Regions from separate parts of the Paenibacillus sp. FSL R5-192 genome, predicted to be linked through region 2. Evidence: predicted binding sites of a transcription regulator. Region 2 holds the regulator's gene; each other region holds the start of a gene.

What was found. The regulator LexA, encoded in region 2, represses DNA repair genes until DNA is damaged. The targets are predictions, from matches to a motif close to CGAACATATGTTCG.
Region 1: addB (helicase-exonuclease AddAB subunit AddB) is a predicted target of LexA. The motif match lies at 1,651-1,664, and genes of this name have one in related genera.
Region 3: recA (recombinase RecA) is a predicted target of LexA. The motif match lies at 2,294-2,307, and genes of this name have one in related genera.

Annotation. Positions count from the first base shown of each region.
Region 1 covers NZ_ASPR01000033.1:6,282-12,772, reverse strand. The annotation lists partial or broken gene C161_RS33050 (hypothetical protein) at 1-130, shown strand, start outside; gene C161_RS19270 (class I SAM-dependent rRNA methyltransferase) at 153-1,529, shown strand; gene addB (helicase-exonuclease AddAB subunit AddB) at 1,729-5,232, shown strand; gene addA (helicase-exonuclease AddAB subunit AddA) at 5,229-6,491, shown strand, end outside.
Region 2 covers NZ_ASPR01000049.1:342,479-348,969, reverse strand. The annotation lists gene C161_RS26785 (aldehyde dehydrogenase) at 362-1,663, shown strand; gene lexA (transcriptional repressor LexA) at 1,768-2,394, opposite strand; gene C161_RS26775 (LysM peptidoglycan-binding domain-containing protein) at 2,692-3,069, shown strand; gene C161_RS26770 (DUF896 domain-containing protein) at 3,165-3,374, shown strand; gene C161_RS26765 (hypothetical protein) at 3,500-4,009, shown strand; gene C161_RS26760 (HAD family hydrolase) at 4,038-4,829, shown strand; gene C161_RS26755 (ABC transporter permease) at 5,419-6,348, shown strand; gene C161_RS26750 (carbohydrate ABC transporter permease) at 6,361-6,491, shown strand, end outside.
Region 3 covers NZ_ASPR01000014.1:738,763-745,253, reverse strand. The annotation lists gene C161_RS11700 (regulatory protein RecX) at 140-877, opposite strand; gene recA (recombinase RecA) at 1,160-2,224, opposite strand; gene C161_RS11690 (competence/damage-inducible protein A) at 2,468-3,724, opposite strand; gene pgsA (CDP-diacylglycerol--glycerol-3-phosphate 3-phosphatidyltransferase) at 3,832-4,419, opposite strand; gene C161_RS11680 (YajQ family cyclic di-GMP-binding protein) at 4,739-5,230, opposite strand; gene C161_RS32340 (hypothetical protein) at 5,386-5,556, opposite strand; gene C161_RS11675 (helix-turn-helix domain-containing protein) at 5,624-6,491, opposite strand, start outside.

The DNA of each region.
Region 1 (6,491 bases), on a different contig from region 2:
GCGCCTTTGTCTCCAGATTTTCCCCTTTAAGAAAGGGAATCAAAAAAATCTGGAGACAACAGCGATCGGAAGATCGATTCGAACCCGGAACGTCATTTACGCGCCGCACCAAACCTATCTTTTCAACTAACTATGAAAGAAGTGGATCTACCTTGCCATCAGTTACACTCGAACGCAGTCGCAAAAAGCGGCTTGAACATGCACATCCATGGATATTTAACAATGAAATTGCCTCTGTTGACGGAAACCCGGAACCGGGAGATCTGGTCAATGTATTGAATCATCAAGGTCGCTATCTGGCGACAGGTTATTACAATCCTGCATCTCAGATCACTGTAAGGGTTGTAGCGTATCAACCGCTGGAGTCCGAACAGATGGACACCGCGTTTTTTGCAGCGCGTTTCCGCGATTGCTTGCGTCACCGGGAACGTTTTATCCAGGATGGAGAGGCATACCGTCTCGTTTACGGCGAAGCTGATTTTCTGCCAGGATTAATCGTTGACCGATTCGGCAGCATTCTCGTTGTACAGTTGCTTACACTTGGCATGGATCGTTGCCGTGAAGCCATCGTACAGGCACTCATTGAAGTAATGCAGCCGGAAGGTATATACGAGCGCAGTGATGTCTCGATTCGTGAACTGGAAGGTTTGGAGCAGACCAAAGGTCCACTGTACGGAGATTGCCCAAGACATGTCACGGTTACAGAGAATGGACTACTCATTAAAGTGGATATCGTGGAAGGGCAGAAGACAGGTTACTTCTTCGACCAACGCGAGAATCGTGCAGCCATCGAACCGCTTATGAAGGGTTGGGGCTACAAGAGTGGAATCACACTACAAACGACCGAGCAGGATGGCACAGAGCAGCTCTTGCCTGTGAATAAAAGTGGTAAAGTAGTTACATTCCCATATTGGGATGGTGCCACTGTACTGGAGTGTTTCTCACACACGGGTAGCTTTACGTTGAATGCTTGCAAGTATGGAGCCAAAAAAGTGACTTGTCTTGATATTTCGGAGCATGCCATTGAGAGTGCACGAACAAATGTGGAGCTGAACGGTTTCACTGACCGGGTCGAGTTCGTAGTTGCTGATGCATTCCAGTACTTGCGTGAACAAGTGAAAGGGCTGGATGAACGTACCGCACGTGCACGTGCAGGCGAACAGAAAGTGGATACATCCAAAGCGCTTGCAGCTGGCGGTAAAACATTTGATGTGGTCATCCTTGATCCTCCTGCATTTGCCAAAACGAAATCAGCAGTTAAAGGTGCATGTCGCGGTTATAAAGATATCAATCTGCAAGGAATGAAACTGGTCAATGAGGGTGGATATTTGGTAACAGCCAGCTGTTCGTATCACATGCGTCCAGACCTCTTCCTGGATACGATTGCCGATGCAGCGGAAGATGCAGGCAAAGTGCTTCGTTTGATCGACTGGAAAGCAGCCGGTAAGGATCACCCACAAATTTTGGGCGTGGATGAAGGACATTACCTGAAATTTGCTATTTTCGAAGTGCGCAGTAAAAAGAATTAATCGTATGATTTTCGTTCCAATCAAATATAGATCAAGTCAAAAGTCCACAGTGTGATAGCTGCGGGCTTTTTGCTGTTTTGCTGTGTTAACGGAGATGATCTCCGGTTTTACCGGATAGTGGCAAACGTATGTTCCGAACCAAGTCAGATATGTTATACTGGGAATTAAAATCTTGTACGTGTGGTTTGGAGGATTAGACATGTCCGTTCGTTTTGTTATTGGCCGGGCAGGCAGCGGCAAAAGCTCGCTGATTACCCGGGAAATTACATCCCTGCTTCAACAAGAACCGCAAGGTACACCTTTAATTTTGCTCGTTCCCGAACAGAGCTCTTTTCGAACAGAGCAGGCATTGGTGTCTTCTGGAGCAATTAAAGGTACCATGCGTGCAGAAGTGCTCGGCTTTCGCCGTTTAGCCTATCGTGTAATGCAAGAAGCAGGTGGTTCTGCTCGTATTCCGATCGGAGCCGAAGGCAAAAAGATGCTGCTCTACAAGGTCATCCAGCGCCGTAAGGAAGAATTGAAGCTGTTTGGTGCATCCGGCAGCCAGCTGGGTTTTATAGGCGAATTAAATGACTTATATAGTGAATTTAAACGTTATGAAGTTGATCCATCAATGCTGGAAGACGGGCTGTCTGGAGGGAATAGCTCATCCACTTCGCCGATTCTGGAGGACAAGTTGCATGACTTGAATCTGATATATCGTGACTATGAACAGGAACTGACCAATTTATATATTGATGATGAAGACACGTTGACCGAGCTGACAGATCGTTTGTCGGAAAGTGCATTGCTGCAGGATGCCCAGATCTGGATTGATGGTTTTCAGGGATTCACACCACAGGAGATGAGTGTGATCGGTAGGCTGATGTTGCAGTCCTCTTCCGTGACGATTGCCCTGACATTGGATCGTCCTTATGATCATGGCGCACTGCCTGGAGAACTGGAACTGTTTTATCCTACGGCAAGTGCCTATGCACGCCTGAAAGGAATGGCTGACGAACTGGGTGTAACGAGCGATATAACCGTGCTAGATTCGGAGATTCCACCGAGATACAAGGATCGTCCGGGACTTGCTCATCTGGAGGCTGGTTTCGACCGGCGAATTCGTTGGAAAAGTGAAGGCCTTGATTCCGGAATCCAACTGGTTGCAGCGGAGAACCGACGAGCTGAGATGGAGGGAGCACTGCGTGAGATGCGGCGCCTGGCACAAAACGAAGGTGCGCGTTATCGGGACATGGCGGTACTTGTCCGGCAGTTGGATACCTACGCTGATATAGTTGAACCGTTATTCAGGGATTATGACGTACCCGTCTTTCTGGACCGGAGAAGAAATGAACTTCATCATCCATTATCTGAGTTTATCCGTTCCGCACTGGATATTGTTCGGCGCCACTGGCGTTACGAGGATGTATTTCGCTGTGTCAAAACGGATTTGCTGCTTCCGCGTGATGGTTCCATCACTCGTGAAGATATGGACCAGCTTGAGAATTATGTACTGGCTTGTGGTATTCACGGGTATCGCTGGACTGACGGCAAACCATGGAAGTATGTACCAAGCCTGTCGCTGGAAGACAACGGTCAGGATGGCCGTAGTCGAGGACGGGACCAGATGCTTTCTTTAATGGAGAGCTGCCGAACGGTCATTACAGATTCCTTGGGTGTTTTTGAGAAGCGAATGAAAAAGGCAAAGACAGCCAAAGCCCAGTGTGAGGCACTATACAGACTGCTGGAAGATGCTGAGATCGCATGGAAGCTGGAGAATATGTCTGCTGAAGCTAAGGCACAAGGTGACCCCGAACGGTCGAGAGAACATCGGCAGATGTGGGGAGCTGTGCTGGATTTATTGGATCAGATGGTCGATATGATGGGGAATGAACGGCTGGATATCACGCTGTTTTCCGGGATGATTGAGACCGGATTGACGGAACTGAAGCTGGGTCTGGTACCACCAGCACTTGATCAGGTTTTGATGGGTTCTATGGACCGTACACGCCTTCAGGACATCAAATACGTATTTATCCTTGGCGCCGTTGATGGTGAATTACCCGCTGTACCTCAGGATGATGGCGTATTAACGGAACTGGAGAGAGCGTTACTGACGGAAAGAGGCGTGGCGCTTGGACCAGGTGCAACAAGGCAGATGCTGGATGAACGTTTCCTGATCTATACGGCACTTACAGCGGCAAGCAGCCAGTTGTGGCTGAGTTACCCGGTTGCTGATGATGAGGGGAAAACACTGCTTCCTTCCGAGATTGTCCGCCATGTACGGAAGATGTTTGGTCTACAAGAACAGCCATTGCTCGCTCAACCACCGGTTGCGAACTCGGAAGAAGCGCATTGGTCCTATGTCACCCATCCAGGTCAGAGTCTGTCTACGCTCATTGGACAATTGCGCAAATGGCGCCGCGGAGAAGACATCCCTGAAATGTGGTGGGCGGTCTACAATTGGCATGTATCTAGAGAGACAAGCAGACCTCAGCTGGAGCGGTTGATGGGATCGATCTTTTATCGTAATCGGGCCTTACCACTACGTACAGCTACCAGTCGCAGACTGTATGGTACAGAGGTGAGGACGAGTGTCTCGCGAATGGAGCGTTTCGTAGCTTGTCCGTTCTCCCATTTTGCTTCGCATGGGCTGCGCCTCAAAGAACGGCAATTGTATCGCCTTCAGGCTCCTGATATCGGACAGCTGTTTCATGCTGCACTAAGCCAGCTGGCTATGCGGTTGCGTGAAGAAAATCGTAGTTGGGGCAGTTTGACTCCAGACCAATGCCGTCAGGAAGCCGAGCAAACGGTGGAGCAGATTGCACCACAGCTGCAAGGGGAGATTTTGCTAAGCACCAAGCGATACGGTTATATTTTCCGCAAATTAAAGGACATTGTTAGCCGGGCATCCGTCATTCTTGGTGAACAGTCCAGACGCGGAAGTTTTGAACCGATTGGGCTGGAGCTTGATTTTGGACCGGATAAAACACTGCCGCCATTACGTTTTGAACTGGAGAACGGTTGTGTGATGGAGATCGTGGGTCGAATTGACCGTGTAGATGTCGCAGAAGGAGAGAATGGTCTGCTCTTACGTGTCATTGACTATAAATCAAGCCAAACGGACCTCAAGTTACATGAAGTTTACTATGGTCTGTCATTACAGATGCTCACCTATCTGGAGGTGCTGCTTAGTGCTGCCGAAGAATGGCTTGGGGAAACGGCGATGCCGGGAGGAACGTTGTATTTCCATGTGCATAACCCGCTGTTGCAATCCGCAAACGGCATGACATCAGAGCAGGCAGGACAAGAACTGCTGAAACGGTTCAAAATGAAAGGTTTGCTGCTGGCCGATCGGGACGCAATCGCTCAAATGGACAACACCCTGGATAAGGGGTATTCAGCAATTATTCCAGTTGCCCTTAAGGCGGACGGAAGCTTTTATAGCAGCGCCGCTGTAGCTACGCCAGAGCAATGGGATACGCTGCTTGCTTCGGTTCGCAGTAATATCCGTGAGATTGGTACCCGAATTACGGATGGGGATGTGGCCATTGAGCCTTATCGTATTCAGCAGGAAGTGGCGTGCACGTTCTGTCCGTATAAGCCTGTTTGTCAGTTTGATGAGAATATAGAAGGAAATGAGTATAACCTGTTGTCCAAACCGGGCAAACAGCAAATCTGGGATATGTTATCTCACACCAAGGGAGGGGAAACATCATGACGAATATGCCAAAACCGGAGGGTAGCTTCTGGAGTGATGACCAGTGGAGTGCCATCTCGGAAAGCGGAGAAGACATACTGGTTGCCGCAGCGGCGGGATCAGGCAAGACAGCCGTGCTGGTTGAACGAATTATTCGCAAGATCGCAGATCCCTCCCAAGGATACAGTGTGGATCGTTTACTTGTAGCTACGTTTACCAAAGCGGCCGCCGCCGAGATGAAACAACGGATTCGGGAAGCGTTGGAACGTGCGCTGGAAGAACAGCCTGGAGAAGAGCATCTGCGTAAGCAGCTGTCGCTGCTTGGACGGGCATCTATTACAACGCTGCATTCATTCTGTATGGAAGTCATTCGCCGTTATTATCAGCAAATTCCGTTGAACCCGGCTTTCCGTATCCTGAATGAAAATGAAGCGGAAATCATGCGGCAGGAACTGCTTGAAGAACTATTTGAGGAAAAATATGGCGAAGAAGATGAAGGGAGTACATTCCGCGAATTAGTAGACTGGTTCAGTGGAGAACGAAACGATGATGCGATGCATCGACTGGTGCAACGTTTGTATGATTTCTCCCGCAGTCATTCCTGGCCGGATCATTGGCTCTCAGAGATGGCGTCTGCTTTTCAGGTGGAAAGTGTAGAGGCACTTGGACATTCAGCATGGGTTCAGAGTATTTTGCGTGATGCGGCTCTTGCTTTAAGTGGTGCAGCAGGATTGCTCCGTCAAGGCATTCATATTTCCATGCAGCCTGAAGGTCCGGCACCTTATGCAGATACGTTAAAAGAAGACCTGGTGATGGTAGAAGAGCTGTTGTCTGCGGTTGAGATTATGCCATGGGAAAGGTTGCCTGAAGTGTTTCAACCCGCTACATTTGGCAAATTGAAACCCTGCAAAAAGGATCAAACAGACCCGGCTTTACAGGATCAGGTGAAGGAACTCCGTGAGGCCGCGAAAAAGGCAGTTACCGACCTGAAAGGTTCATTGTTCGGGAGAAGTGCGTTTGCGTTCTGGCAGGAGTTGGAGCAAGCGGCACCACTCATGCAGGAGTTGTCGAGGTTGGTTAGTACATTTGGAGAACGTTATCGACAGGCCAAACAGGAACGTGGGCAAGTTGACTTCAGTGATCTGGAGCATTACTGTCTTCACATTTTGCGACATGAGGATTCAACGCCTGAACTGTCGATGCCTTCCGATGCGGCTATGGAGTACCATTCGCGATTCGATGAAGTGTTGCTTGATGAATATCAGGATACCAATACGGTT
Region 2 (6,491 bases):
TTGCCAAAACATGTCCCCTGATTCTTCTTCACTTGCCCACGTAACATTTTTGTGTTTATCTGTGACCAAGGCTTACCTTTATAACAAACATATTCGTTCGTCGATTTAGATAATCGCAAAACTCACTTTTCATTAATATTAAACTGTCTGAAGCAAAAGATTTAAATCAAACTTCCTTAGAAATTCTGATAGCCATGAAATAGAAAGGAATACTAGCATTCACTCATTTAAAATTCCAACCATCGTTCAAATACATACAAATGGATGTTTCATTTGTATGTTGAAAGTTTCATATAGAAGAGGTATACTTTAATTAAATTTTGAACAATTTAATTTTAAATAATTAATTGGAGATGTTAATATGGATCAGGCTAAACAACTTGTGACAGAACAACGTACATTTTTTTATACAGGTCAAACTAAAAATATTGATTATCGGATTAATGCGCTTCAACAGCTTAGAAAAGGAATTGAAAAGTATCAACAACGGATTCAAGATGCACTTCAGGCAGATTTGAACAAATCAGAGGCGGAAGCTTACGGTTCCGAGATTCGCATTGTTTTGGGTGAACTGGATTTTGCATTAGAACACCTGCAGGAATGGGCTGCACCAAAACAAGTCCCAACCAATTCGGCTATGCCGGATGGTGTGAGCACCATTTACCCTGAACCATACGGAGTGGCTCTTATTATTGCACCTTGGAACTATCCTTTCCAACTGGCCTTTGGTCCACTGATTGGAGCAATTGCAGCCGGTAACTGTGCAGTTATCAAGCCTTCTGAATTAACACCAGCGGTATCTCGTCTGACATATGATCTGATTCAGGAGATCTTCCCTCAGGAGTATATCGCCGTTATGGAAGGGGAAGTTGAAGCAAGTACAGCATTGTTGAAAGAGAAGTTTGATTATATTTTCTTCACAGGAAGCACAGGTGTTGGTCGCATTGTTATGAAGGCAGCTGCGGAGCATTTGACTCCTGTAACCCTGGAGCTAGGGGGCAAGAGTCCTGCTATTGTCCATAACGATGCAGAACTGAAGCTGGTGGCCCAGCGTATTGTTCGTGGTAAGTTCCTGAATGCAGGCCAAACTTGCGTTGCTCCGGATTATTTGCTTGTACATGAACAAGTTCATGACGAATTGATCAATCTGATTGGCGCAGAGATCAAAGATAAATTTGGGGACGATGTGTTACAGAACGCTGATTTCCCGCATATTGTTAACTCGCGTAACTTTGATCGGTTGTCGAAATTCCTAACAGATGGCAAAACGCTGATTGGTGGACGTTCTGTACGAGAGCAGTTGCTCATTGAGCCGACTGTACTTGGAGATGTGAACTGGGAATCAGCTGTCATGCAAGAAGAGATCTTTGGTCCGATTCTTCCTGTATTTACGTACAGTGACCTGAATCCTATGCTAGATGAGATTGTTCGCCGGCCAAAACCATTGGCGCTATATCTCTTCACACAGGATGAGCAGCTGCAGGATCAGGTTCTGAATCAAGTATCCTTCGGTGGGGGATGTATTAATGACACACTTTCTCATATGACTTCACACTATCTCCCGTTTGGTGGTGTAGGAGAGAGCGGTATGGGCTCATATCACGGACAACAGAGCTTTGATGTGTTCTCGCATCACAAGAGTATTTTGAAACGAAGTAAATAATTAGCCGCTAAAATAACATAAACAAGAAAAAAGAGGTTGTCCTGTTGATCAGGACAACCTCTTTCGTATTTCATTACATCTAGTTTTGTTACTCAAGTTAAATATTAATGAATATCTCGGAAAAGGCCAATGACTTTACCCAGAATACTAACATGTTTCAAACGTAAAGGTTCGAAGGTCGCATTCTCCGGTTGAAGGCGAATATGATCTTTCTCTTTATAGAACGTTTTCACTGTAGCTTCATCGTCTTCAGTCATTGCAACGACGATATCACCGTTATCAGCAGTTTGCTGTTGACGGACAATAACGTAATCTCCGTTAACGATTCCAGCTTCCACCATACTATCTCCCACTACTGAAAGCATAAACACTTTCTGTTCGCCTACATAATGTGTAGGAAGAGGGAAGTAGTCTTCAATGTTCTCGGTTGCAGTGATTGGAACCCCGGCTGTAACCTTACCAACTACAGGGATACGTGCAACGCTATGAGCAAATTGATGAGAATGCTCAGATTCTTCCTGGCTCAAAAGCTCAATGGCTCTTGGCTTGGTAGGGTCGCGTCGGATCAAACCTTTTTTCTCCAAACGATCCAAATGTCCATGTACTGTTGAACTGGAAGCCAGTCCAACTGCTTCACCAATTTCCCGTACGGAAGGAGGATACCCCTTCAACCGGACTTCATTTCGTATAAACTCCAGAATAGCCTGCTGCCTGCTGGATATCTTCGACATACCGTATCAACCCCATTTTAGTAACGTTTGGGAAAATTATAACATAGAACCTCCGTTCGTACAAACATAAGTTCTAAATAAAATAGCATTAAATCAGTGTTTTTTAGCTTATAGAACAGAAATTGTCCAAAAGTCAGAGTATAATACTGCAAATGTTTTACAAAAGGACTTGAAATAAGATATTGCTCCTTCTAAAAAAGAAGCGAACAATTGTTCTAAAAATCTATTGAACAAAACAAGTGTTCGTGTTATATTGATTTCAACAGATAGGAACAAACGTTTGGAGGCGGGTATTTAATGAGATATTCTACTTATCAAAGCATCTATGAACCAATCAATTCGGAACTGGTGAAGTCTAACATAGGGAACTACAAGAAGGTTTTAGCGCGTTTCAAGATTTCTTCATGGATGTTAAAGGTAGCCATTACCTCTATGATTATATTTATTGGATGCAGCACCGTTTTAACTGTATTTGCCGGCAATGAGAATGATGTTCTGCCTGGAGGAAAGATCGCTGTTTCACAAGGGGAAACATTATGGAGTATTTCTTTGGAACATAAACCGACGAATATGGATACACGTATTTATATAGAAGCAATTAAGAAAGTGAATCAACTTCATACAACTTCCATCCAAGTGGGACAAGTACTAGCTCTACCGCAATTTGCAGAATAAAATGCACATCAATGAGTGTTAGCGCGTGTCAGCTTGACAAGCAGCCTTTATAATGGCAAAGTTAATATGACTTTGTATTTTTGGAGGGGACAAGCTTGGATATAGATAGTCTGGTAGCACGCATTAACGAATTGGCTCGTAAGCAAAAGTCCACTGGATTGTCGGAGGAAGAGCTTGCTGAACGTGCCGAGCTAAGAGAGATTTATTTGAGTAATATTCGCAGCAATTTCAGACAACAACTGGATACCATTGAGATTGTTGATGATGAGAATGACAAAGGCCACCAAGGCAAACTCAAACACTAACGAAACCTAATGATATCATTATGATATTTAGGTTTCTTCCTGTTATTTTGAGTGTGCAATTTATAGGGGGAAATGTTGGTTTGCAATTATGTAAGCCGATACAAAGACACATAAGGGGGATTCTCATGTCGCGTTCGTTCGAGAGAACGGTTAAGAAAAATTCCAAGCAGTTAAATCAGCAACGCAAAAAAAGTGGTCAACCAATCACAGGTACACCAGGTGAAGAAGTCTTTAAGGGACGCAGTCTTTTGTTCCCTATATTTTTGATTGGTCTCGCCTTTTTGTATCTGTTTATGAGCACGTTCCTTGTGCAAGCTCCAATGACAACTTGGGACTGGGTGACCATGCTGCTTTACGTATTTTTGGCAGTCATCTTCATGCTTCGACGTCCATACATCAAGATTAGCAGTAATCGGATTATAACGACGAAGGGTAATCGTGAACGTTCAATTGGGGTTGACGATATCGTCAAATTCAGAATTGAACCAGGTACAGTTGTTATCGAACATAACAGTCGCGGGAAAAGATGGGTGTTTACCAAGTTATTGAACCGTTACGATACAGATGCGATTGCAGAACGTTTGCTGAAATTTGCGAAAGCACACCAGATCACCGTGGAAACCGTCGAAAAGTAATTATTGCATAAAGGGGTAGATGATCGGAATGGCGTTAAAAGCGATTTTGTTCGACCTAGATGATACTTTATTATGGGATGAGCGTAGTGTTCGAGAAGCTTTTCATGAGACTTGTCTAATCGCAGCGCAAGAGACTGGGGTCATACCAGAAGAACTTGAAGAAGCTGTTCGTAATGAGGCACGTGGGCTGTATGAATCATATGAAACCTTTCCTTTTACCAAAATGATTGGAATCAATCCGTTTGAAGGCCTTTGGGCTAACTTTACTGGTGGGGATCAACCTGAGTTCCGTCAGTTGGAACAGCTTGCTCCAGTTTACCGTAAAGAATCCTGGCGTCGTGGCTTGTTGAAGTTGGGTATAGATCAGGAAGATCTTGCTGAACAACTCGCCGAGCAGTTTGGAGTAGAACGGAGATCCAGACCTCATGTATACGAAGAAACGATGGATACCTTGTGTCGGTTACAAGGAAAGTACAAACTGTTGCTGTTAACGAACGGTTGTCCTGCTTTGCAACAAGAAAAGTTGGATGGTGTACCTGAATTAACTCCTTTCTTTGATGAGATTATTATCTCGGGTAACTTCGGAAAAGGAAAACCAGATCCGTCGATATTTGAACATGCTTTGAGTAAACTGGGTGTTAAACCCGAAGAGAGCATGATGGTTGGAGACAAGTTAACGACTGATATTCGTGGTGCTTTATCATCTGGCATCCAATCCGTATGGATTAACCGTGAGCATAAGACCAACAATGAAGCGTATGCGCCAGACCATGAAATAACACATTTATCGGAATTAAATCAGCTTATTGCTAATTTCTAAGCGGAATCAGTTATAACATCTTTCCTCAGCACCCTGAAACATTGGAAGCTTCAATGAACGATGATGTCGTTCTTGAAGTTACCAATGTTTTTTTATTTGAGCTTGTTGAGTAAATTACCTTGTTAAAAGAGATCTCCATTTTTTTTGCTAAAAGTTATTGAAATTAGAGGGAAGCTGGATTAGAATGTAACTAACATACTAGTATGACTAGTATTTAGATTGTCATAAAGCAATATCTTTTTGACTTACTTCATTAAATGGAGGCAGGGAGTTATTGCTTATTATTTTCGATTGATTGTAAGCGCTTAATATTTTAGAGTATCTTCTTCCGATTTGGAAATCACACCACTTAGTAAGTGCTAAAGAATGATGTGAAGCACCTTGGATTGTGTGATTCTACATAATGCATCAAATTGATATCGCTTACATTTAGCAATTATCTATTTGGTAGTGGGGGTGAAGTTAAAGGAGTTGTTGTCTTCTACAAGAGGAGAAACGATGGGAAATGTACATGAATTACTCTTACTTATCAAGTCCTGGATCGGAGTGAAAACACATGGAGTCGGAAACCGCTAAAACAACGTTAACCATGACATCTTTACGTAAAGAGAGCAGATTACGAACGGCAGCAACTTTGTTCCGCAAAGACTGGCAGCTGTATTCACTATTAATCCTTCCCATCATTTATCTCCTTATTTTCAAATATGGACCGATGATTGGTAATGTGATTGCGTTCAGACGTTTTGTTCCCGGGGGAAGTATATTTGGAGAAACGTGGGTTGGATTAAGGTACTTCAAAATGTTCATTGAGGACCCTACCTTCTGGAGAGTATTCGGTAATACGCTGATGTTAGGCGGACTTGCGTTACTCTTTACATTCCCGGTTCCAATTATTTTTGCTTTGATGCTTAACGAAGTGAAAAGTAAACGATTCAAGAAGTTTGTACAGACCGCGTCTTATCTGCCTCATTTTCTGTCCATCGTTATCGTTGCGGGTATGATCCTGCAGCTGACAGCAGTGAATGGTTCCATTAATGGACTGGTGGCTTTCTTCACCGGAGACAATATTCCTTTTATGCAGCGGGCTGAATGGTTCAGAACAATCTATATCACTTCTGAGGTATGGCAGGGTATGGGTTGGGGGGCAATTCTGTATCTGGCTGCACTGACAACCATTGATGATTCTTTGTATGAAGCTGCACGTATCGATGGTGCCAATCGGTGGAAGCAAACGATTCATGTAACGTTACCAGGGATCTTGCCAACGATTGTGACGTTATTGATTTTGAACATGGGTAATTTCCTGGCAGTTGGATTTGAAAAAATCTTACTCTTGTACAATCCGCTGATCTACGAAACATCTGATGTGATCTCCACTTACCTGTATCGGGTTGGACTGGAATCCAGTAACTTCAGTTATGCTACCGCAATTGGCTTGTTCGAATCGCTGATCGGTCTGATTCTGGTGTTCTCCGTAAATGCCATTTCACGCAGACTGACACAAAGAAGCTTATGGTAAAGGAGGAGAACCATGCAGGAATCCAGATCTTACAAGGTATTTAAAGTATTCAATGTCATCTTTCTGCTGTTCGTGGTATTTATAACGCTCTATCCATTCTTAAATGTCGTGGCACAATCCTTCAGTAGTGAGTCCTACATTAA
Region 3 (6,491 bases), on a different contig from region 2:
AAGAATGGTATAAATCTTAAGAAACCGAAACCGCTTTTTTGGAAGGAAAAAGGGTTGTCCATTTCTTACAGACTCATGTCCATTTTAGTATTTGACGAAAGAAATTGTCAAGAGAATGCAGTATAGAGACTCTAGTCTGCTAATCCCATAACAACGCTTCGTCATCTTCAGGGTCCCCAGCCTCATCTTCTTCAATTAAACAATTCACGACCTTGCGCACCATATCCATTGAAAAACCACGTCTCATTAGGAAGGGAAGCGTTTTATTTTTCTTCTCTTTGACGTCCCCTTTGACCTGATTCCATTTTTTTCGTCCGGCACTCAAAGCAGTCTCAAATTCCGCATCTGTACTTATCCCTTCTAGTGCCTCAACAATGAGATCATTGGCAATGCCCTTTTGACGCAGCTCTTGCCTTATCCACAGTTTTCCCTTCCGCTTGCCCTCCATACGCTGTCTTGTCCATTCCTTCGCAAATAGATCGTCATCCACCAGGTTCTCCCGCTCAAGCCGATCCAGCGCCTCTTCAATCAAAGGTGCAGCAAACTCCTTCTGACGAAGTTTCTGACTTAATTCATGGCGCGTACGTGGCTTATGCTCCAAAAAACGCAGAGACTGTGCATACGTCCGCTGTCGCTCGTCAGCTAGAATGATATCTTCCAGATCCTTCTTCATAAACGTATTACCTTGAGTCATCCTGTATTTAATCATCACATCTTCAAGAACCGTAATGGAGTGGATGCCAAAAGTGATTCGATAACGAGCTTGCCTGCTCTTCGTTCGTTCTACACGTGTAATAATAAGTTCTTCGTTGTCCGGAAATTGGGATAGGCCATCCTGTTCTGCTTCTTCATATAAATCCTCGTCATGTTGATCCATTCTGGTCTCCCCTTTCATAACATTTTCATTCTGACTACGCCAAACACACCTTCAGATAAGACAAAGAACACCAATAATACAAAAGACCGGGAACTCTGCCCGGCCTTTACTCCACAGTTAGCGTGCTAACAGCCCCTGTCCATTGGGACAGGGGCTGTTAGACAGCACGAGTACTCCCACTACAATCCATTATCCAGATTGATCCAAGCTCAATCAGATAAGTTTACGGAGTCCAGTGGGGAACACCCTCAGGGTCCTCCCTACAAGGGAGGTTTTGAGAGATTACTCGTTGATTTCAAACAATTCTTGTTCTTCTGCTGCTTCTTTTTGTTGCTCTTCACTCGTTGGCGCAGGAACTGCAGTAACCAAGTTACTGGCTACACGAATTTTTTGTTCAATGATGTCAGCAATATCTTTATGCTCTTTCATGAACTGCTTTGCGTTCTCACGACCTTGTCCTAAACGCTCGCCTTCGTAGGAGTACCAAGCACCACTTTTATTAACGATGTCCAGCTCTGTACCAATGTCAATGATACTGCCTTCTCTCGAAATACCCTCGCCATACATGATATCCACTTCCGCTTGTTTAAACGGAGGTGCCACTTTGTTTTTCACAACTTTAATACGAGTACGGTTACCAATCATGTCATTGCCTGATTTGATACTCTCAATACGACGCACATCCAGACGTACTGTGGAATAAAACTTCAGAGCACGACCACCAGGTGTTGTTTCCGGGTTACCAAACATAACGCCGACTTTCTCACGAAGCTGGTTAATGAAGATTGCGATTGTTTTGGATTTGCTGATTGCACCAGACAGTTTACGCAGCGCCTGAGACATCAAACGCGCTTGCAAACCAACGTGTGAATCGCCCATTTCGCCTTCAATCTCTGCTTTTGGAACCAATGCGGCTACAGAGTCAATAACGACGATATCTACTGCACCACTGCGTACAAGAGCTTCTGCAATTTCCAACCCTTGCTCACCCGTATCTGGCTGAGACAGAAGCAATTCATCAATATTAACACCAAGTTTGCTTGCGTACTGTGGGTCAAGAGCATGCTCGGCATCGATAAATGCAGCTTGTCCACCCGCTCTTTGTACTTCAGCGATAGCATGCAATGCTACGGTTGTTTTACCAGAGGATTCAGGTCCATATATTTCAACAATACGGCCTTTAGGCAAGCCGCCTGTTCCTAATGCAATATCCAAAGCCAAGGAACCACTGGGAATAATTTCCACATTCATATGAGTGGACTCACCCAGTTTCATGATGGATCCTTTACCAAATTGCTTCTCTATTTGACGGAGCGCCATATCAAGCGCGGCACGACGGTCTGACAATAAGCTCACACCCTTTACTGTTTATAAGATAATGATACCTTGTTTTAACACGTTTGCCAAGCTTTTTTTCGAACATACATTCGTTTTTTTTGTAAAGGCCGAGGCGCCTCTTCCTCAAGGAAACTTTCCATTAAACAGAAAAAAGAACCGTAAACAAGGCTGTAAAGCCTAATTCTACGGTTCTTCCGTCTTCCTTAATTATACTTGCTTGGAACTGTAAATGCAATCGAAGCTATTAACTAATCAATCCATCGCCACAAGTTTTTGCCATAAGCGATATAGAATTGCTTTGGCTGAACGAATGCGAACCGTCTCGCGATTACCATTAATACGTAGCTCATGGATTTCCGTCTCTTTTCCACGTTCTGCAAGAGCGATGAAGACAAGTCCGGGTGGCTTGCGTTCCGAATATCCCGGTCCAGCTACACCGGTAACAGCCAAGCCAAAATCAGCATCGCCAATCATGCGGATCTGCTCAGCAAGCACTTTTGCAACCTCAGGACTTACCGCCCCAGGTGCATCTTCACCCTCCAGATAATCATGAGGCACATTCAGCAGCTTTTCTTTAATTTCATTGGAGTAACAAACAATACCACCTTTGAGCATTGATGCACTTCCGGGTACAGAGGTCAGACTCTGCATGACAAGCCCTCCTGTACAGCTCTCAGCAGCGCTGAGCGTCAGCCCCATGTCAGACATCATAGTTACAATCGTGTACTCTATAGGCACATCCTCGTTCGCGTAGAGATGTTCTGTCAAACGTTCCCGAATCTGAACTTCCATCGCATCCAGCTTCAGCTTCGCCTCTCCCTCACTCGCAGCCTTTGTGGAGACACGTACCGTAACTTCGCCTTCGCTCGCGTAAGGAGCAATCGTAGGGTCTGTCTGCGCGTCAATCAGATCCAGAAGTCGATCTTCAAGAGCAGATTCACCAATACCTGCGAATTTGAGCATTCGGGAATAGATCGGCATCTCTTCTGTGAGTACATGCTGGAACAGCCAAGGTTTGACTTCCTGTTCAAACATTGGAATCAACTCTTTAGGTGGTCCAGGCATCACAACATAATATTTGTCATTGTCAGAAATCGCATTTCCTGCCGCAAGGCCCGTTTCATTGGCCAGAGGTGTTCCGCCATCAATAACGATCGCCTGACGTCGGTTATTCTCTGTCATATCCACATTACGATCTCTGAAAAAGCTCTCAATTTTGTCCATTGCCATTCGATCTGTATGCAGTTTCCGGTTAAGAACAGCTGCGAGCGCATCCTTGGTCAGATCATCTTGGGTAGGTCCGATGCCACCGGAAAATAAAATAACGTCTGCACGGCTCTGCGCAATGCGAATAGCTTCACTAAGTCGGTTCAGGTTATCCCCAACCACCGTTTGGAAATATACATCGATCCCCATCGCAGCCAATTCACGGGATAGGTATCTGGCATTGGTATTGACGATTTGTCCAAGCAGTAGCTCTGTGCCAACTGCAATGATTTCTGCCTTCATTGAGCATCCTCCTGTACACGTGGTGAGTGATCAAAGGGCAATAGGATAATTTCCTATTGCCCCTGACCCAATGCTTCCTTCATGATTACCCAATTAAGAACAAACCATTATGCTTTTGTTAAATGAAGCAGGTTTTTGTTTTTAATAAAGTAATCGATACCCGACCAGATGGTAATAAGCGCTGCTGCCCATACCGCGATAATATCGACGTGAATACCCGTGTATGAAAACGGGAAATTGTTCAACAGCAACAGCACAATCGCCACAATCTGCACTACAGTCTTCAGCTTGCCCCAAGCACTGGCGGCAACAACCGAACCATCCAGCAATGCAATTTGACGCAAGCCGGTAACTGCAAATTCACGACTAATAATGACAACTGCAATCCAGGAATCCAGCTTGCCCATCTCCACAAGCGAGATCAAAACTGCAGTAACCAGCAACTTGTCTGCGAGTGGATCGAGCAGTTTCCCCAGATTGGTAACCATGTTATTTTTCCGCGCAAGGTATCCGTCAATTCCATCTGTGCTTGCGGCGATGATAAAAATAACAGCAGCAATCAGTTGATTATACGGAAGCGACAAGCTTCCAAGCTGCAACGGCTCTGGATAAAATGGAAAATCCACGAGCAGGAACACCATCAAAAAAGGGATTAAGCAAATTCGTGCAAGCGTAATCCGGTTGGGTAAATTCACAAGACGCCCTCCCTCATATCCTCCATTACTCCAAACAATCATCATAATCCCGTTATCATCATCCGGAACATGAAATGTACAGTTTCAATGTCAATCCATATTAACATGATCCCACTATGTAGAAACGCAAAAAATAAAGTCAACCGCTCAAAAGCAAAACGCTTTAAACGTTCCGGTGACTTCCAGAAGATGTACTGCTTTTCACAAAGTCAGCAAACGATGAGGACTGGACTTGATGCTTGACTGCCAGCAATGCACACTTAGTATAATATACGCCCAATACCGTGTCAAAAAACACTTTTGCTACAAAAAGGCCTTATTACTTGAAATTTGTATATTGCAAATCCAGAGGCAGGTTAGCACCATTTAGCAACTGCATGACAGCTTGCAAATCATTTTTACTCTTACCAGTTACCCGAAGTTGATCTCCCTGAATCTGACTCTTCACCTTCATCTTGGAGTCCCGAATCAGGATATTGATTTTCTTGGCGATGTCCTGATCAATCCCCTGTTTAAAATTCAAACGCTGGCGGACTGTACCAGAAGACGCTGGCTCTACCTTTGCGTAATCAATGTTTTTCAATGGTAGACCACGCTTCGCCATTTTGGATTGCAGCACTTCAATGACAGCCTTGAGTTTGGTCTCATCATCAGATACGATCGTTAACGCATCCTTATCCAGTTTCAGGCTGCTCTTGCTGCCCTTGAAGTCATAACGAGCGCCAATTTCTTTCTCGGTTTGTGTAACGGCATTTGTCAGTTCTTGCAAGTCCATTTTGGACACGATATCAAATGAATTTTCTGAGCTCAAACCAGTCACCCTTTCAGTTAATCGTATGTTCTGTAACATTATAGAGGATACCTTAAGCAAAAGTCTAATTTCAAGCTGTTTTACACAAAGAAAAAAGCATTTTTGGCTTCCACTTCAAGTGGCTGCCAAAAATGCTCGCTGGTTTAGCTTCCAACCTAATAGCGGCTGCGGTTGGGCTGTCTGAACATATCGAGCACACCCAAAAGTACATGTGCAAGTCCAAAACCCAATATTCCGTAACCCCAAGCACTTGGAGTCAGGTAATAACCCAGGAGGCTGACAATGATCCCTAAACCTGTTACGATCCAGCTGACTGTCACAGCCATCCACCTCACTTCACCAAAAGTTAACTGCAAGTTAAGACACGATTATTGTCTCCTGCAGTTGACCCGGTTATTCGCTACCCGTGGTACCCCCTGTACCGTCCGTTGATCCATTTTCAACACCTGTGGAAGAAGTAGTGCCACTACTATCTTCACCAAGCTTCAAACGGATCCGATTGGTCGCCTTGCCATCCGTTACAACCTGCCCGCCAACCTCAATCGTGGTCGCTGCAGCGTAACCAGACTTAATATACATACCTACACTATCCAACTCAAAGGTATAGCTGTCACCTTCGGCTGTGTTACCATACTCCAACTTCTCTCCACTGGAGTTTTCGCCTTTATACACTTCCAGCCAGCTATGACCTGTTGCTTTGATCGTAACCGTTACAGGTTGCCCTGCACTACCGTTAACTTTAAAGTTCGTAATATTCCCTGATTTCCCATCTTCTGCAACAGTCACATTAGACGGTGAATTGTCAGTTGGTTTTTCCTCAGTTTCATCCGTCTGTCCGTCCGTTTGGCCATCAGTTTGACCGTCCGTCTGTCCTTCAGTGTCTGTACCGCCACCGTTACCGCCAGCGTCGCCCTCACCAGTACCGTCAGTACCTGAGTCTGTCGCAGGCGGATTAGATGCCTGTCCGTTGTCGGCAGGTGGATCCGGTTTATCCTCAGGCTGTTGTTGACTGTCTGTAATTTTGACCTGATCAAGACCCGGATTATCTGATTCATCACCATTGTTATACACCACGTATACATACAACAGTACTACGATCAAAACAGGGAATGTCCACATCAACGCGACAGACATCCACCGATTACTACGCTCAACCGGACGGCTGGAACGCTTCTGAATAACCGGTTCCATCGTTGCTTCCGTCTCTTCTTCGGGTACGTCTTTTTTGTGTCCCTCCAGCAGCTCATCAGGGTTCAGTCCC